2 linked regions of the Actomonas aquatica genome follow. The protein of the gene in region 1 interacts with the protein of each later gene in a pairwise test. Links are inferred from orthologs where the notes say so. Each region holds a gene or a part of one and is shown on either strand. Other genes may lie near its edges. The genes, in order: ctaD and K1X11_RS06230.

Region 1 (13,061 bases):
GCTGTCGCGCGGGCGTCTCGCCGAGCTCGACCTGCGCGCGGGCGAGGCGGCCTGGGTGGTGTTTCGGCATGTCCGACTTTTCCCCGATGGCCGTTACACGGAGGCGGATTTGCGCGGATCCGAGATCGCTGTTTCGTGAACTGCAGGGATTTCGCAAAATTCGTTAGACAATGAATCATGAGTAAGTTTAGTAATTTAATTCTAATTTAAACCTCCCCCTACCATGGCCCGTATCCACAACGACATCACTGAAACCATCGGCAACACGCCCCTCGTGCGTCTCAACCGCACGGCCCAGAAGCACGGCGCGGTGGCCGACGTCCTCCTCAAACTCGAGTTTTTCAACCCGCTCTCCTCGGTGAAGGACCGCATCGGTTTCGCGATGATCGATGACGCGCTCAAGAGCGGTAAGATCAACGAGAACACCGTGCTCATCGAGCCGACCTCGGGTAACACGGGTATCGCGCTGGCCTTCGTGGCCGCAGCCAAGGGCCTGAAGCTCATCCTTACCATGCCGGAGACCATGAGCATGGAGCGCCGCAAACTCCTCAAGGTGCTGGGCGCGCGTCTCATCCTCACCGAGGGGCCGAAGGGCATGAAGGGCGCCATCGCCAAGGCGGAGGAGCTCGCCGCGCAGATCCCGAATGCGGTTATCCTGCAACAGTTTGCCAACCCGTCCAACCCGGCCGTGCACCGTCGCACCACCGCCGAGGAAATCTGGAATGACACCGATGGTGCGGTCGACTTCGTGGTCGCGGGCATCGGCACCGGCGGCACCATCACCGGTGTCGGCGAAGTGCTGAAGGAGAAGAAGGCCGACGTGAAAGTCATCGCAGTCGAGCCGGCCTCTTCGCCGGTATTGTCCGGTGGCAACCCGGGCCCGCACAAGCTGCAGGGCATCGGTGCCGGCTTCGTGCCCGACGTGCTCAACACCAAGGTTTACGACGAGGTCATCACGGTGAAGGAGGAAGACTCCGGTCCGATCTCCAAGGAAGTGTCGCAGCTCGACGGTATCCCGATCGGCATCTCCTCGGGCGCCATCACCTGGGCGGCTTTGGAGCTGGCCAAGAAGCCGGAAAACGCCGGCAAGACGATCGTGGCGATCATCCCGTCCTGCTCGGAGCGTTACCTGTCCACTTGGCTTTTCGCCGATGTGAATACGGACAGTGATTCGCTGGACGACCTCATCAACAGCTGATCTAATTTAAACATCCCCGGTTTCGCCCCAGCGGAATCGGGCTTCCTAACCCCAAGCCGGTCCCGGCTCTCGGTCTGCAAATGGCCGGGAGCCGGGACTCTGCTTTTGGGGGGAGGGACAAAATTGACATGATGTGCCGCCGGACCGGATGTCGGGCGTAAAGCCCGACCCACAAATGAGTTACTTTCCTAGGGTGGGTCGGGCTTTACGCCCGACAGCGTTTCCATCTGTAAACTATGCGCTGTGATGTCCGAACCCTCCGCCGCCAACGCCTATTTGGCCGACCATGTCGCGTTGCTGCGCTCCAGCTTTCGGCAGCTGACCGGGCGGGAGTTGCTCTCGCTCGACGCTGCGGAAGCAGAGGCCTCACCCGCGGCGATTGCGGAGGCTTTGTATCGGGCGCCGTTTGTGGTGCTGTCGCATGGCACCGAGGTCGATCCGGTTTTTAACTACGCCAATCTCACCGCGCAGTGCGTGTTTGAGATGAGCTGGGCGGAGATCACGCAGTTGCCGTCACGTTTTTCGGCCGAGCCAGTGAGCCGAGAGGAGCGGGCCCAACTGCTGGAGCGGGTGAGCAGCCACGGTTTCATCGATGACTATCGCGGTGTGCGCATTTCCGCGACGGGGCGCCGCTTTTGGATCGAGCAAGCCACGGTCTGGAATGTGAGCGACGCCACGGGGGCGGCCTGCGGTCAGGCGGCGACCTTTGCGCAGTGGACGCCGCTGGCGGAGTAAAGCGGTGACGTTGGGCGGCGGACCGGCTCAGCCGTGGAAGGGCCAGATGATCGGCACGACCGTGAGCGCCATGCCAAAACACAGCGCGTTCATGGGCAGACCAATTTTGAGGAAGTCGGTGAAGCGGTAGCCACCGACGCCATACACGTAGGTGTTGGTCTGATACCCGATGGGCGTCGAAAACGCGGCGGAGGCGGCGAAGGTGACGGCCACGATGAAGGGGCGGGCATCCACGCCCATTTCGGCGGCGACGCGCAACGCGATGGGCGCCATAAGGGCGGCGATGGCGTTGTTGGAGAGGATCTCGGTCAGCACCATGGTGGTGAGGTAGATCGCGCCCAAGGCCACGAGCGGACGGTAGTCCAGCGGCGCGAGCCCGTTGACGCCATCGACGAGGTGAGTGGCGAGCCAAGACGCGGCGCCGGTGCGTTCGAGGGCGAGGCCCATGCCCAGCATGCCGAAGATCAGGAAGATGAGGTTCCACTCCACGGCGGCGTAGGCCTCCTTGGACTTGAGCACGCCGGCGACGAGCAGCACGACGCAGCCGGTAACGGCGGCGACTTCGATGGGCGCGATGCCGAAGGTGGCGGCGGCGATGACGGCGGCGATCACGCCGATGACGAGGGCGATTTTACCGCTGGCTGATTTGGCCGGCGTGCGGGCGCGATCAAACAGCATGAGGTCATCGCTGTTGCGCAGGCGATCGATGGCTTGGTCGGTGCCCATCATGAGCAACACGTCACCCGGTTCGATGGGCAGGGTTTCGATGGCCGAGCGGACGTTGCGGCCCTTGCGGTGCATGGCGATGGGCACGATGCGGAAGCGCTGGCGGAAGTTCACGCCGCGCACGGTTTGACCGACGAGGGCGGATTGCGGCGTGACGACGGCTTCGACGAGGGAACCCTCCTGAGCGGCGATCTGTTCGAGACCGAGTTGGAGGTCGGCGACCAAGTCGATGCCCTCGACGCTGCGGGTGTGGGCGATGCCCTTGGGGCGGCAGGAAAGGATCATGCGGTCGCCCGGCTGCAGCTTGGTTTCGGTGGGATCCAGCGGAATGGCGACGCCGTTGCGCACGATTTCGAGCACGCGCACGCCGCGGGCTTTTTTGAGACCGGATTCGTTGATGGTTTTGCCGGCGAGCGGGGAGTTGGCCTGAATGAAGGCCTCGGTGATGTATTCGCGGCGTTCTTCGTCGGTGAGGATGTCGGTCAACATCTCGCGCACCGGCAGGACGCGTTTGCCGACGATGGCGAGGTAGAAGGCGCCGATGATGGCGGTGGGCACGCCGAGCCAGGCGATCTCAAACAGGCTGAAGGCGCGCTCGCCGTGGGAGACCGCGATGCCGTTGACGATGAGGTTGGTGCTGGTGCCGACGAGCGTGCAGGTGCCGCCGAGGACAGCGGCGTAGGAGAGCGGGATGAGCAGCTTCGACGGTGCCAGCTTCATCTTGCGGGCGAGGCCCAGCACGACCGGCAGGAACACCACCACGACCGGGGTGTTGTTGACGAAGGCCGAGAGGGTGGCGACGAAGGCCACCATCACGATGATCACGACTGGGTAGGGCAGGTTGCCGGCGCGATCGACCAAGGTGGAGATGCGATCGATGAGGCCGCATTTCACCAGCGCCGCGCTGAGCACAAACATGGCGCCAACCGTGATGGGCGCGGGATTGGAGAAGACCGTGAGCGCTTCCTGAGCCGGCAGGAGCCCGGTCACCATGAGGGTGGCGAAGAGCGTCAACGCGGTGACGTCGGGCGGGAATTTTTCCCACACGAAGCTCGCGAGGGTCAGCACGAGGAGGACAAAGATGAGAGCAATTTCCCAAGTCATGGGCGCGAAGGGCGGAGACTAGGTGGTGCGAGCGAGACGTCCCAGCCCAATTTTCAGGCTACGGAGGCCGCGCGAGCGGAACCTTCACTCTGGCGATACCAGAGGACGAATACCCAGGTAAGGGCGAGAAAGGTCACGAAGACATTGCTCAGTTTCATGATCGCGCCGGCCAGCAACTGGTCGTCCATCGGGGTGAAGCCATCGATGAGGCGCGGGGCAAATTCGTAGGTCGGATAAAGGATGTCGTTCGAGAAGGTGATGAACGCAAAAAGCGGCGTGAGGCCGACCCCCACCGCGAACAGGTAAATCATCCGGCCGCCTAAGCGCATTGCGGGCCAAACTCGGCCGTTGGCCAATACCGGCCACCAATACAGCACGGCGGTGGCAAAAAAGGTGAGGTGTTCCATCACGTGCACAAAACGGTCCTGCAGGGCCAGGTCGTAGAGCGCAGGCACATGCCAGAGGCTTTGGGTGATCACGTAGAGGATGCCGGCGACGACCGGATGCACCAGAAAGCGTCCGAGGGGTCGCAACACGGCGCGATCGGCCACGCCGTCGACCACCCAGTCCGGCAGGCCGATGAGCCATAGCACGGCGCACGGATAGATGAGCACCACGTGCTGCACCATGTGAGCGGAAAAGAGGAAGCGTTCGCCGAGCTGGTCGAAGGGCGAACCGACCGCGAGGTAGAATAGGACCAGCGACCCGTAATAACAGATCGCGCGCCAGCGGGGGAGCCGAGCGCTGGGCGGGGCGATGCACGCGCGCAGCGGACCGGTGAGCATGGCGTAACCCCAGGCCAGCAGCAGCAGGCCGCCGATGAGGTAGGGTTCGTTGTGCCAGTGACGCCAGTCGATCATGGTGGGGTGCTACGAGAAAGGCGGCCCGCAGGCCGCCTCGTCAAGGAAGGGGGGATGGAGCGGGGCGGGCGGAACCGCTTATTCAACCATCTCGTAGGCGGGGCCGACCGGCTGGGAGTCCTTGGCACCGTGCAGGAGCAGGAGCGCCCAAAGGGTTCCGCCACCCAGCGCCAAACCAATGAAGAACAGGATGGTGCAGAAGGCCTTGTCCCACTTCAGGTGCATGAAGATGAAAATAACGGCGAGGAACTTCACCACGGACAGACCCATGAGGATGCTGATGACCAGCCACTCCGGCATGGGAATGTAAATCACCAGCAGCTCCATACCGGTGATGATCGCGAGGATCATCGCCAGCTGGACGAAAACGTGGAACTTGCCGTCGTGGGCGTGGCTGTCAGAGGCGGAAAGCGTGGAGGCGTCGGCAGTAGCGCTCATGGGAGGACGATGTATTCGAGGAGGTAAACGACCGGGAAAATCACGATCCAGACGATGTCGACGAAGTGCCAGTAGAGGCCCATCGATTCGACGTCGATGGCGTTGGCTTCACCAAAATCCACCGGACCCGGCGAGCGGGCGAACCAGATGAGCGCGCCGATGAGCGCGATGGTGCCGCCGAAGGAGATGAAGTGGTGGCTGAAGTAGTAGGCGAGTCCGTGACCTTCTTCGTAGGCGTGGACGAGGGCGAGCAGGGTATACATGCCCACGACCACGGCGCCGGCGAAGGCGAGGAAGTGCAGGGCACCCTTGGCGATCCAGCCCTGGCCATTGGAGTCATCGGTCGGCTTGAAGGTGCGAATATACATGAGCACCAACCACAGCACGCCGATCGCCACGTGGGTGCCGTGGGTGCCCGTGAGGGTGTAGAAGGTGGAACCGAAGACGCTGTTGGAGAGGGTGAGGCCGCCGACCTTTACGAAGTGGTTAAACTCGTAGACCTGGCCGCCGAGGAAGATGAGACCGAAGATGATCGTGCCGAGCAGCATCTTGCGGGTGGTGGCCACGTTGCCCTTCTGGATAGCGTTCACAGCGAGCGCCATGAGCAGCGAGGACATCAGCAGGATGAAGGTGGAACCCGAGGTGAGCTCGATGGAGAACAGATCGCGCGGATCGGGCGACCCGGCGGGCGGGTGCAGGCGGTAGATGAGGTGGGTCGCGATGAGCGAACCGAAGAACATGCAGTCCGACGCAAGGAAGGCCCACATGAAGAGCTTCTTGTTGGGAATGCCCGTCGACGTGGTCGCGTCGTGATGGTGGTCGATGTGGCCGGCGGTGGCGGCGTGAGAACTCATGACGTTGTTTCGCTAAAGGGGGTTGGCTCAGTGCGAAGCGGAAGAGGCGTCGCCATCGGACTTGGTGGGGTGAAGGTGGTAACCACCGGGGCCTTCGACGGACCACATCCACGCGCCGAAGAACGTGATACCCAGGCCCACGATCGCGCCGGGGATGTAGTGGAAGGCGAAGCAGAGTGAACCGATCAGCATGCCGGCCGCGGTGATGAAGGGGAACCAGGAGTTGCTCGGCATGTGGATGCCGCCATGGGCCTCGTCTTCAGCGGCCTTCTTGGCCTTCTCAGCCGCGATTTCGGCTTGGTGCGTCTTCTCATACCAGAAGGCGTCGCGGGCGTGCACGGTGGGCGTGACGTCGAAGTTGTGGGCCGGCGGCGGGTTGGGGATCGACCACTCGAGGGTGCGGCCATCCCACGGATCGCGACCGACCTTCTCTCCCTTGAAGTAGGTGTAGATCATCACGATGAAGTAGTAGGCGATGCCGATACCGAGGATGTAGGAACCGAGCGTCGCGAGCTGGTTGGCGGAGGTCCAACCCATGTTGCCGTCGTAGGTGAAGGTGCGTCGCGGCATGCCGTTGAGCCCGAGGAAGTGCATCGGGAAGAAGGTCAGGTTGAAGCCCACGAAGATGATCCAGAAGGACCACTTGCCGGCCTTCTCCGAAACCTTGCGGCCAAACATGAGCGGGAACCAGTAGTGGATGCCGGCGAGCAGGGCGAAGATGGAGCCGCCGATCAGCACGTAGTGGAAGTGGGCGACGATGAAGTAGGAGTCCTGCTGCTGCGCGTCGGCCGGGGCGGCCGAGTGCATGATGCCCGACATGCCGCCGGTCATGAACATCCAGACGAAGCCGAGGGCGAACATCATGGGCGTGCGCATCATGAGGTGGCCCTTCCAGAGGGTGCCGATCCAGTTGAAGATCTTTACGCCTGTGGGCACCGCGATGGTCATGGTGGCCATGGAGAAGGCCGCGGTCGCGACCGTGCCCATGCCGGTGGTGAACATGTGGTGAGACCAAACGCCGAAACCGAGGAAGCCGATCACCGCGCCGGAGAACACCACGATGGGGTAACCGAAGAGCGGCTTGCGGGAGAAGCAGGGCAGGATCTCGGAGATGATGCCCATGGCCGGCAGGATGAGGATATACACCTCGGGGTGACCGAAGACCCAGAACAAGTGCTGCCACAGAATCGGCAGGCCGCCGCCGGAGACTTCGAAGAAGTTGGTGCCGAAGTTGCGGTCCATCATGACCTCTACCAACGCGATGGTGATGGCGGGGAAGGAGAGGACGATGAGGAAGGCGGTGAAGAGCGTCATCCAAGTGAACACCGGCAGGCGCATCATGGTGAGGCCCGGGGCGCGCATGTTGATGATCGTCACCAGGAAGTTCAGTGAACCGACCACGGAAGAGACGCCGAGCACCTGCAGACCCATGACCCAGAGGTCAGTGGAATTGTCGCCGACAAACTCACTGGAGAAGGCCTTGGCGGTCATCGGCGCATAACCGAACCAACCGACATCCGGCAGACCGGCCTTGTGGAAGAAACCGACGTTGAGGATGATCGCGCCGGCAAGGAAGACCCAGAAGGCGAAGCCGTTGAGGCGGGGAAAAGCCACGTCGCGCGCCCCGATCTGCAGCGGCATGATGTAATTAAAGAACGCGGCCGAGAGTGGCATGACGGCGAGGAAGATCATCGTCGTCGCGTGCATGGTGAACATCTCGTTGTAGGTCTGTGCCGAGATGAAGGTGTTGTTCGGCACGGCCAACTGGGTGCGGATCATCAGGGCCTCGGCACCACCCACGAGGAAGAAGAAGAGGGCGGTGATTCCGTAGAGGAAACCGATGCGCTTGTGGTCGACGGTCGTGAGCCAACTCACGATGCCGGTCTTATGGTCAGGGCGAGCAAACATCCACGAGCGCTTGGCCGCGGGGGCATGGTCGTCGTGGCCGATGAAGTCGGATTTGGTCAGGGATTGGTCCATGGCGGGTAAGCGGGGCGGGCCGGTGGTTATTTCAAACTGTGCAAGTAGGCGACGAGGGCGTGGGCCTCTTCATCGGTGATCTCGATGTTCACCTCGGCCGGCTCACCGGTCGCGGGGTCCGGCGTGGTGTAACCGGGCATGATGACCATGCCGGGCGGGGGAACCACGCGGGTGTGATACATGAAATTACCGGGCTTAACGCGATGGGGCTCGGTGATCCAACGGTAGAGGTTCATTTCGCTGTTCTCGAGCAGGCCGGCGGCGATGGTGGTGCGGGCGCCGATGCGGGTAAGATCGGGGGCGACGACGCCGGCGCCTTCGTGACCGCGCACCGTGTGACAACCGGCGCACTTGTTTTCCGTGAAAGCGTGGCGACCGGCGGCGATGAGAGCGGTGTTTTCCGCGGCGGGATCGATGACCTGCTGAGCGCGCCAGGCGCCGAGGGGATCGGCGTCGAATTCCTCGGTCCAGCCGGCTTGGTTCTCCTCAAATTCGCCATAGGAGGTGAAGGAGGCCGGCAGTTCAGCGCCTTCCGGGGCTTCGACCACGCGAGCGGTTTGCTTCTGGTTGGCGAGCCAGGCGTTAAATTCATCCTCGGCCAGCGCGATCACACGGAACCGCATCACGGCGTGGGAGTCGCCGCAGTATTCGGCGCATTGACCCCAGAAGTAACCGGGTTCGTCGGCTTGCAGCCAGAGGTGGTTGCCGCGGTTGGGCATCATATCGACCTTGCCGGCGAGCTTCGGCACCCAGAAGGAGTGAATCACATCGACGGTGCGGAGTTCGATGCGCACCGGACGACCGGCGGGAATCACGAGCTCGTTGGCGCTCACCAGCGGGGTCTCGCCGCCGAAGGCATCGGTGGCCATCTCGTTCGGGTATTCGAACTTGAACCACCATTGGTAGCCGGTCGCGTTCACGTGGAAGGCGTTCTCCCGCTCCTCCTCCGGCACGTCGTAGGTATACCAGATGCCTTTGAGCGTCGGCACGGCGATGACCACGAGGGCGAGGATCGAGGCGGCGATGAGGCTCATTTCCACCAGCGGGTTGCCGTGACCCTGGGGCGGCGGCTCGGCGTGTTCGTCGCCCGAGTCGCGGGCCTTGAACTTGATCGTGGCGTAGGCCAGCACGGCCGCGACGATCACAAAGATGATGCCGGTGACCCAGAGGGTGACGTAGAAGAGGCCCGTCTGGGCTTCGGCCACCGGACCTTTCGTGTCCAAGGTCGACTGCGGACCATCCAGCCACCCACCGAGCATGACGGGTAAAAGCGCGGTGAGCAGGAGGGCGAGAGTGCGGCTACGGGTAAGTTTGCCGGAGAAAGCAAGAGATCTCATGAGAACAAAAAGACGCGGTCCGTTGGGTAAGGGACGGGGCCGGGAAGCCGCACAGCGTCCCTATGAGTAGAACCATTTCAAGACATTATATTGTCTGCTAAGGGATAACCTGAGGTCGCTTATCGGCGCGTTAAGGAAAATGCATAGGCCGGACCGCAATTCGTTTTCGCTGGCGAAGCCGCCGAGGTGGCATTCCGTGTGCGGCGATGAAACCCTCAGCAATGCTCCCCCTCCTGGCCCTTGGTTTGACGATTAGCCTCAGCGGCTGCGGCAAAAAAGAGGCTCCGGCCGCCGATCATGCCGCCCATGCGGCCGCTCCTGCCGAAGCCGCGCCAGCCGCGGCGGCAACCGCTGCCAACGAGGCCGTGGTGATCGAAGCCAACGATCAGATGAAGTTCAACGTGACCAAGGTCGAAGCCAAAGCCGGCTCCTCCATCACGCTGACACTCAAGAACGTAGGCAAGTTGCCCAAGACCGCCATGGGGCACAATCTGGTGGTGTTGAAGCAATCCGCCAACGCGACCCAATTCGCCACCGCCGCCATGGGCGCGGCCGCGTCGGAGTATATCCCGGCTAATATGGCCGATCAGGTGATTGCCCACACCAAGCTGTTGGGACCGGGTGAAAGCGACTCGATCACCTTCACCGTGCCCAGCGAGCCTGGTGAGTATGTCTTCCTCTGCAGTTTCCCAGCTCACTTCATGGCCGGCATGAAGGGACTGCTGGTGGTAACGGAATAATTTCCGCCGCTTTAGCCATCTGCTTGCGACTGGGGCCCGGCTAGTGCCGGGCCTTATTTTTGGGACGAAACGCGCGCGTTTCGGCGGCTTAAGTGTTCGCGAGCAACGCGGTGATCCACTTCCGGTGCGGTCCGGAGAGCGTGACGTCGTCGAGTTGATCCCGCGGCACCCACACGAGTTCGGCGTTGGCGTCGACCGTCGCGGGAGCGTCGAGACGGACGATGGTTTCCGTGATGGCGTAGCGGGTGATGCCGCGCTTCTTCACTGCCAGCACCGGCGCGGCGACTACGGCGGCGGTCGGCAGTCCGAGCGTGCTGGCATCCGGCAACTCGTGAAGGTTGGCCAAGCGACGCGATTTGGCCGACGCGCGATGCAGCAGCAGCGCGCCATCGCGTTCGCACCACGCGCGGGTGATGGCGATGCGCTCGATCTTTTTGGGTTCGAGCTTGGGAAACTCCTCGGGGGCGCCCGCGGCACAGGCGGCGCAATGTTTCCGCACCGGGCAAATCGTGCACAGGGGCGAACGCCGATGGCAGACGGTCGCGCCGAGCTCCATCATGGCCTGATTGTGGTCGCCGGGTTCGTCGCGATTGAGCACGGATTCGGCCAGCGGCGTGTAGGCTTTGGCCGCCGTGGCGCTGTCGCGGTAGCTCGTGCCGTCGGCGGTGAGGCGGGCGAGGATGCGCACCACGTTGCCATCCACACAGGCCGCCGGATAACCGAGCGCGATCGAAGTGATGGCGGCGGAGGTGTAGGGGCCGATGCCAGGAAGCGCGCGCCAGGCATCCGGCGTGGTCGGCGGTTCAGGCAGGGCGACGTAGGCCCGCGCGAGGCGCTGCAGGTTGCGGGCGCGCGAGTAGTAGCCGAGGCCTTCCCAGAGTTTGAGCACGGTGGCTTCGTCGGCCGCAGCGAGCGCCGCGAAGTCGGGCAAGGCCTCCATCCAGCGGTGGAAGTAGGGCAGGGCGGTTTTGATCTGCGTCTGCTGCAACATGAACTCGCTCACCACCGTGCGGTAGAGCGACGGCTCCTCGCGCCAGGGCAGTTGGCGACGGTTGGCATGATACCACGCGAGCAGATCACGTTGGAAATCGGCGGGTTGTTGCAGAGCGGTCGCGGTCACAAAATATCCAACAGGTGCAAAAAAACCTCCCTGCGCCACCCTAGATTCGTTTTGTGGATACAAGGCGCATCCGGCGCCGCCTCGCATGGCCAAGAAAAAGACACCCGCTGATCCCAACGCTCCGAAGACGCTCTCCTCCTACACGGTGAAGCTTGATGATGCCCAGATGGAGAAGCTCGAGGCGATCTGCGCCAGCCGCGGTTGGAAGGCCTTCGAGGTCGCCTACGCGCGTTTCGCCTTCAAGGGCGAGACGGACAAAGTGAACGTCACCGCCTACACCAGCGGCAAGGTGGTGATCGCGGGCAAGGGCACGCAGGACTTTGTGACCATGACGCTCGAGCCCGAGGTCACGGGCGAACCGCGCCTCGGCTACGACGAGGTCCACCATCCCGAGTGGTTTGAACCCCACGCCGGTCTCGACGAGAGCGGCAAGGGTGACCTCTTCGGTCCGGTCGTGGCCGCCACCGTCATCGCCGATCGTCGCGCGATCGATGCGCTCATCGCCGCGGGCGTGAAGGACTCCAAGAAGATCGCCGACTCCGTCATCCTCAAACTCGACAAGGTCGTGCGCGAAACCCGCGGCGCCACCGTCGAGGTCGTGACTTGTGGCATGACCCGCTACAACGAGCTCATGTCCCGCCCCCGCGCCAACATGAACAAGCTGCTCGCCTGGCAGCACGGCATGGCGCTGATGAACGCGCTGCAAAAGCAGTCGGTGCCGCGCGGCCTGCTCGACCAGTTCAGCAAAACCCCGCTCGTGCAGAATGAGCTCAAGCGCAAGGGCGTGACCGGCTTCAACCTCGAGATGCGCACCAAGGCCGAGTCCGATCCGGTCGTTGCCGCCGCGTCCATCGTGGCCCGCGCCGAATACGTGCGCATCATGCGCAAACTCTCCGACCGATTTGGTGAACCGCTGCAGAAGGGCGCCAGCGCCTTGGTCAAACAGCAAGCCCACACCATCATTGAAAAGTTTGGCGCCCGCGCGCTCGGCGAGTTCGCCAAACTCCATTTCCGCACCGCCTACGAAGTCGTTAAAGAAGCCGGCAAACTTCACGAATTGCCGCTGCCCGAACCCAAGGAGCGCTTCGAGCGCGACTGATCCGGAGGCCCTTCCGCCGCATGCCCAAACGCCGCCAACTCCGAGGCTTTGACCTGAAGCATATTGCCGAAGTCGAGTGCCTCATCGGCGTCGACGAAGCCGGGCGCGGCGCCCTGGCTGGACCGGTCGCGGCGGGCGCGGTGTTGGTCACGCGCGAGTTTCTCGATAGCAATTGGGTGACGCAAAACGCCCGTCGGATCAACGACTCCAAACAACTCACCGCCGCCGATCGCGACGCGCTGTGGTTGGACTTTGAAGCGTTGATGGCAGAGCGCCGGATTCACGCCCACTTCGGCATGGCCGACGTCGCGGAGATCGAACAACTCAACATCCTCGGCGCGACCAAACTCGCCATGCGCCGCGCGCTCGAAGGCATCTACGCTCCGTCGGCGTTTGAAAGTCGTCGCGAGCCCGACCTCTTTGCGTCGGCCGAGGAGGTGGCCGCCTACCAGCCGCGCGTTTCGGCCAAAATCCTCATCGACGGGCTGCCGTTGAAACACTTCCCGTATCCGCACGAAGGTGTCGTGCACGGCGACGGCCGATCCCTCTGCATCGCCATGGCGTCGATCATCGCCAAGGTCTCGCGTGACCGCGAGATGGAGCGTTTGCATGAGGAGTTTCCGGTCTACGGATTTGGCGTGCACAAAGGCTACGGCACCGAGGACCACCGGGCGGCCATCCTCAAGCACGGTCGTTGCCGCTACCACCGCACCAGCTTCCTGCGCAAACTCCTCGCCACCCGCGTCGACCCGGGTCAGCTCGACTTTCTGGGCTGACACGACACGCTGCGTTTCGCTTTTCGCTCCTCTTGCCCATGCCTCCCAAAAAGCACAGCTCTCTGGACCGCGTGCTCGGCCGTCTCGACACTTT
Region 2 (6,045 bases), 4.2 Mb from region 1 along the record:
CCGCAAACTCCGCCGCGCCGCCCAGACAGATGAGCGTGCCGCCTTGCTCCATCCACGACCGCAGGTGCGCCCGACCGTCTTCGTCGAAGGCGTCCGACCAGCGACCCGACCACGCCGACGGCAGAATCACGACGTTGAAGCCGCTCAGGTCGAGCGACCCCAGCCGATCCGCCGCCACCGGCACGTAGTCCACCACGCCCAGCGTATCCAAAAGATGATACATCGCCCCATAGCTGGCCGGCGTCACGGGATCTCCCGCCGCCACGATCACCTTGGGCACTTTGAGCGCCATCATCGCCACCGAACCCACGCCGGTGCTGCCGTCCTCAGTGAACGTGCCGTGCACCGGCACTACTCCGGCAGCTTGGCCGTCGAGACTGAACGGCCCGAGCCGCGCCACCACATCCGCCGGATTGCGCTCCGCCCGCACCACCAAAGATCCGGCCGGGAAACTCTGATTGCCGACCTGCAACGGTTTGACCGCCGCCGACACGCGGTAGCCCGCGCGCAACAAGCTCAGCGCGCGCTCCTTCATGCCCGCTTGGTCGACCGGCAGCACCCACGCCGTCGCGTCCTTCACCGACAGCGCCGGCTTCACTGCCACCGGCGGCAACCCGCTCTTCGATCGCGCTGTCGTCGCGACCGACGCCAGGTCGACCGGCGTCGCCGTTTGGTAAGCCTCCACGCCAAACAGCAACGGCAGGCTCCACGCCGTCTGATCGTAAAACTCGTAGTCGTCCTCGGGCGCGTTGTCCCCGCGCTCGCGATTGCGCTCCACCTTGGCCAACTGCCGCTCGACAAACGCCGCGTCCATCTGCGAATGCGTCTGCAACAGCGCCCGCGCCAACGGCCCGCGCGGCTGCGCCAGATCCACCACCAAGGTGCCCGGCGCCAACTCGATCTCACTCACGTCGCGACCTTCAAAGTCGCGCGCCCCAGTCAGCCGCACGCGCTCGTTGAGCTGTTGCACTTCGATCCCCTGCCCGCGCAACAACGCGCTGAGCGGGTGTTCGAAAGGCAAACCCGGCAGAAACACCTGCTGCATCTCCCCCTGCCGACCGACGGCCACAGCATCAACAAACGCCGCGTGGAAGTCGCGCAACCGCGCATCGCGGTTCGCCGCCGCCGTGCGGATCGTCGTCATGCTCGCCACAAAGTGTTTCGCGATGGCTTGGCGCAGCGTCATCGTCGTGCCGTCGTCGCGCCGATAATTGCGGCCTCGTTTGCCCCCGCCGCTGGTCTCGTAGGTCATGCCGGTGGCGCCTTGGAGCGACGGCCAGCTGTCCCAGTAACCCGGGTAAAAAATGTCGAAGTCGTCACGCACGTAGTAGAGCCAGTGCTGCGCGTCGAAGGCCGCCGCGTTGGCGCGGCCAAACACGTCCTGCCAGCGTTCCGTCTGCTCGCGCGGCAACTGCGGATTGATCGGCAGCATCGCCGGCGGGAAGAAATACTCTTTGGTTTCGCCATGATGGTCCGCCGCCACCTGCGGCATCCACTCGAGGTAGGCCGCGGCGGTGTTGCGACTCTCCACCTGCGAGAGCGCGATCATGTCGCGGTTGAGGTCAAAGTAGTAGTGATTGTAGCGACCCTGCACGTTCCACGGGTTCTCCTTCTCCCACGCAAAACGCTCCGGCCGGCCGATGCCGTGGGCGTTGGCCCACACCACAAAACGTTCCCGACCATCCGGGTTCTGGCAGGGGTTCATCACCACCACCACGTCGCGCAGCAGCGCCTCCACTTCGGCGCTCCGCGACGCGAGCAAGGTGTAGAGCACCTGCATCGCCGCCTCCGTGCCCGCCGCCTCGTCGCCGTGGATGTTGTAACCGAGCCACACGATGATCGGCTGCTTCGCCACCGCGCGATCGAGCGCTCGTCCGCTGAGCGGAGCCCGCCCGTCGACCAATCGTTGGTTGGCCGCTTTGATCTCCTCGAGGCGGGCGAGGTTTTCCGGCGAAGAGATCACCAGCACCTGCATCGGCCGCCGTTCGTTGGTCATGCCCGTGGGCTCAATCATCAGGCGTTCGCTGCCGCGGTAACGATCCACCAGCCGCAGCACCGCGCCGTAATCGGCGTAGGCCTCCCCCACGGCATAACCCAGCACGGTCTCCGGCGCCGGCAACGCCTCGTCCAAGGTCCAACCCGCGCGGAAGTCGAAGGGCGTCTCCGCCACCGGCAGATACGGCGTGGGCTCCTGCGCCCCCAGGCTGACGGTCAGCGCGACCAGCGCGCCCACCCACTTACAACGAGACCAGGAAAATAGCGTAGCGATCATGTGGCGGAAATCCGAGCGACGGAACCAGCAAGCAAGGTTCCGCCACCCCACTCCCGCAACGCCTTTCCCTGCGCGTCACCGGGTCCGACCACATTTTTCAAAACGCGCTCAAATCTGCTGAGCCGTTTTGCCGATCCCTTGCGCATGACTTCCCGAACGAGCGCATCTTTTCCCGCTTCCACGCCCCTCGGGTGTGGGTTGACGACCCCGCCCCGTCCGGCTCCGGCCGGGCGGGGCCCCGTTCCTTTGCTCCCGTCTCCTAATCCACCATAACGGAGCCCCCGGCCCCGGGACCGTCACGTCCCGGGGCCATCCGGGATGGCGTCCGCTCAAAAAAAATCGCCCAACGCCGGGAGCGTTGAGCGATTCAAAAAAACGGGGTCGTCGCGGGATCAGAGCGAACCGCAGAAGCGGGCCAGACGATCCAAGCCCTTTTGCAGGGTCTCGTCCGAAGTCGCGTAACTGATGCGCAGGAACCCTTCGGTGCCAAACGCACTGCCCGGCACGGCGGCAACCTTTTCGCTCTCCAGCAAACGCGAGCAGAACTCCATGTCGGGCACGCCAAAACTGGAGACGTTCGGGAAAAGGTAGAACGCGCCCTGAGCGAGCTGACAGTCGATACCGGAGATGGCGTTGAGTCCGGCGTGGACCAGTTTACGTCGACGGTCGAAGGCCACCAGCATCTCATCGAGCGCCGCCTTCGTTTTGTCCCACTCGGTATACGCCGCGAGCGCGCCCCACTGGGCGAAGGTGGTGGCATTGGACGTCATTTGGCTCTGCAGATCGGCGATCGCGGTGGCGATCGGCGTCGGCGCGACAATCGTGCCCAAGCGCCAACCCGTCATCGAAAAGGTTTTGGCGAAGCCGGAGACGATGATGGTGCGCTCCCGCGCTTCGGCCGAAAACGACGCCGGCGAAACATGCGTGACGCCATCGTAGAGCAGGTGCTCATAGATTTCGTCCGACATGATGTAGAGGTTGTGCTTCACCGCGACGGCCGTGATGGCCTCCAACTCCTCACGGGTGTAAACTGCACCAGACGGATTGGAGGGTGAATTGAGAATGATCAGTTTGCTCTTCGGCGTGATCGCCGCTTCGACCATGTCCGGCGTGAGCTTAAAGCCGGTCGCATCGGTCGCCACGACCACCTTGGGCGTCGCCCCCGCCAGCTTCACCATCTCGGGATAACTCACCCAAAACGGCGCCGGCACGATCACCTCGTCACCCGGCGAGCACAGCGCGAGGATCGTAAGGTAACAGGAGAACTTGCCACCCGGACTCACGACCACTTGAGCCGGCTTCGTCTCCAGGCCGTAGACGTCGGCGTATTTCGCGGCCAACGCCTCGCGCAGCGGCGGGATGCCGGGGGTCGGGGCGTATTTGGTTTTACCATCCCGCAGCGCCTGCGCCGCGGCCTCCTTGATGTGATCAGGGGTGTCGAAGTCGGGCTCACCGGCGGCGAACCCACAGACGTCTTCACCGGCTGCTTTCAGGGCCTTGGCCTTGGCGTCGACAGCAAGCGTCGGCGACGGCGAGACATTCAGGGCCCAGGTGGATAATGGGGAGGGGGCTTGGCTCATGGTCAAAACGGGACGGAACGCTTGGTCGCGTTCGTCAAATAATCAAGTTCATCGGGAATGCGCGCCGCCAGTCTGAGCGACCGGATCGGTCGCGCGCAAAAAAGAAGCCCCCACCAGCGGTGAGGGCTCGCAAATCTGTGCGGAAGCTAACCCGCGACTTAGCGGGACTTCTTGCCCTTCTTGGCGGCTTTCTTGGCCGGAGCAGCTTTTTTGGCCGGAGCCTTTTTCACCGCGGCTTTCTTGGCCGGCGCTTTTTTAGCGGGAGCCTTTTTCGCCGGAGCGGGCTTGGCAGCGGCCTTCTTGGCGGTCGCCTTCTTCTTGCCCTTGGCCACGGTGGGCTTGGCCGGTTTGGTCACCGCGAGGTCGTCGAGTGCCGCGCGCAGGAGCTCACCCACGCTGACCTTCTTTTTCTTCGAGGTGCGGGTCAGCACCGTCTTCATGTCGCCCGGCAGGCGGACCGAAATCTGACGATGCTCTTCACGAGTGCTCTCGTAACGATCAAAGTTGTAGGAAGCGAGAGCGAGGCGAACCACTTCACTGGTGGACGCGAGACCCATCTTGGACTGGGCGGACGTGATCTTGCTGATCAACGAAACCGGCAGGTCAAAGGTGAGCGGGGAAGCGGGGCTGGGAGCTTTTTTTGCCATGGCAGAGTGACGTTCAACCGGAGAACAGGAGAAGAGAGTGCTCAAGGCAATCCACGGGACCGCCCACCAAGCAATGCTAAACTGCCGTCATTGCCCGGTTTGAGCCATTCTCCGACCACAATTACGCTGTATTGACGCTTTCCCTACCCTGCCCGACCGCGTCGAGTCGCGCGATCGCGCCCGCATTAGGAGAGCGCAGCCACCAATTCACACCGCGTCGATTCACTTCCGCCCACATAAAACGTGCGCGGCATTTCGAGGTCGAAACGTCGTAACGGCAGCGGCGAATTCGCGATGAACGTCACGTCTCCTCCCGCACCGCGCACCATCGCGATGCCTGCCGCGATATCCCACAACTTCACGTTGTGATCGACCACGCCGTCGAACAGGCCGGCGGCCACGTAAGCCAAGTGCAACGCACTGCTGCCGAGCGCCCGAATCTTGTAACGGCTGACCAGCGCTTCGCCGTGGCCGGGAAATTCTCCCTGCGCATGCGGGCTGTGGAAACCGATCACCGACTTCGATCCCAACGGTCCCGGACGCACCCGCACAGCCTCTGCGCCATCCCACATGCCGATCCCTGGCCCGCCATGCATCAGCACGCGCCGGGCGGCGTCATAGATTACCCCATACACCGGCTCGCCATGTTCCAGCAGGGCCAACGAGATCGCACACTGCGCCAGGCCGGTGGCAAAGTTGTTGGTGCCGTCGATCGGATCCAGCACCCAAGTGAAACGACTGTCAGCCTCCAACACCCGATCGGTGAGCAACTCCTCGCTGAACCCACGGTCCTCCGGATGGGCCTCCGCCACCGCCGCCAGAATCGCGCGCGAAATCGCATGGTCGATCGCCGTCACCCGACTGCCGTCCGCCTTCCATTGGCTGCTGACCTGCCCCAGATTTTCGTGCAGGCAGTCAACCTGACCGAGCACCACCGTCTTGGCGGTGGCGATACGTCGTTGCAGATCAGAATCGGTGGCAGTCGTGGCTTCGGACATGTTTGTGTTCAACATGCGACAAGCCCCGGACACATGGCATCAAAAAAGTCCCCGCGACGACGAAGCGTAACGCGGGGACTAGAAAATCACTCGTAATCGTAGAGCTGCGGATCGCGGCGCGGCGGCCGCAGGCGACTGCGGAAGCGGTGCCGCTTTTCCTTGGGCTCGGGGGCGCCTCCTTCCGGCCCGCCTCCCATGCCGCCCATGCCCATGGGATCGCCGTAGGGATCCATGCCGTCGCCGCCGGACTCATCGCCCATCATGTCTTCGAGCGAATCGGGATCGGCCCCCTCCTCCAACTTGCGCACGACTTCTTCCATTTCACCATCGAGCTTTTCGCCGGTGAGTTCGGACATGCGGCGCATCATGCGCCCCATCGCCTTGGGGTCGTTTTCGTCGACGTTGGCAAACTCACTTTCCATCGCCGCCATCGCGGCCTCCATGCGCGGATCGTCCGGATCGCCGCCTGCTCCTCCCCCGACGTCCGGCGGCGGCTCGTCGCTGCTGCCGCCCTTGGTGATGGCGAAACCCGAGACCATCTTGCTCAT

The links.
Region 2: the proteins of ctaD (region 1) and K1X11_RS06230 interact in binary tests that used the Escherichia coli proteins (3 or more experiments, as listed by UniProt). The link is inferred for Actomonas aquatica from one-to-one orthologs.

The regions. Positions count from the first base shown.
Region 1 is NZ_CP139781.1:5,847,887-5,860,947, forward strand. Bases 5,420-8,404 are described here. They hold ctaD (cytochrome c oxidase subunit I), read right to left. Parts: upstream 7,896-8,404; coding sequence 5,943-7,895; downstream 5,420-5,942. Other genes in these bases: K1X11_RS22385 (cytochrome c oxidase subunit 3), read right to left, coding at 5,420-5,915; coxB (cytochrome c oxidase subunit II), read right to left, coding at 7,922-8,404. In the rest of the region: K1X11_RS22355 (sulfate/molybdate ABC transporter ATP-binding protein), read left to right, coding at 1-139; cysK (cysteine synthase A), read left to right, coding at 224-1,198; K1X11_RS22365 (MEKHLA domain-containing protein), read left to right, coding at 1,445-1,933; K1X11_RS22370 (SLC13 family permease), read right to left, coding at 1,961-3,763; K1X11_RS22375 (cytochrome c oxidase assembly protein), read right to left, coding at 3,817-4,623; K1X11_RS22380 (cytochrome C oxidase subunit IV family protein), read right to left, coding at 4,702-5,061; more of K1X11_RS22385, read right to left, coding at 5,058-5,419; more of coxB, read right to left, coding at 8,405-9,232; K1X11_RS22400 (plastocyanin/azurin family copper-binding protein), read left to right, coding at 9,454-9,972; K1X11_RS22405 (A/G-specific adenine glycosylase), read right to left, coding at 10,061-11,092; rnhC (ribonuclease HIII), read left to right, coding at 11,178-12,191; K1X11_RS22415 (ribonuclease HII), read left to right, coding at 12,212-12,967; K1X11_RS22420 (sensor histidine kinase), read left to right, coding at 13,006-13,061. UniProt on the Escherichia coli protein: Cytochrome bo(3) ubiquinol oxidase is the terminal enzyme in the aerobic respiratory chain of E.coli that predominates when cells are grown at high aeration.
Region 2 is NZ_CP139781.1:1,608,232-1,614,276, forward strand. What follows is about bases 1,759-4,749. They hold K1X11_RS06230 (pyridoxal phosphate-dependent aminotransferase), read right to left. Parts: upstream 3,853-4,749; coding sequence 2,665-3,852; downstream 1,759-2,664. Other genes in these bases: K1X11_RS06225 (M14 family zinc carboxypeptidase), read right to left, coding at 1,759-2,272; K1X11_RS06235 (hypothetical protein), read right to left, coding at 4,011-4,499; K1X11_RS06240 (inositol monophosphatase family protein), read right to left, coding at 4,685-4,749. Outside these bases: more of K1X11_RS06225, read right to left, coding at 1-1,758; more of K1X11_RS06240, read right to left, coding at 4,750-5,497; K1X11_RS06245 (FmdB family transcriptional regulator), read right to left, coding at 5,584-6,045. UniProt on the Escherichia coli protein: Shows aminotransferase activity with methionine and histidine as substrates, and to a lesser extent also with phenylalanine.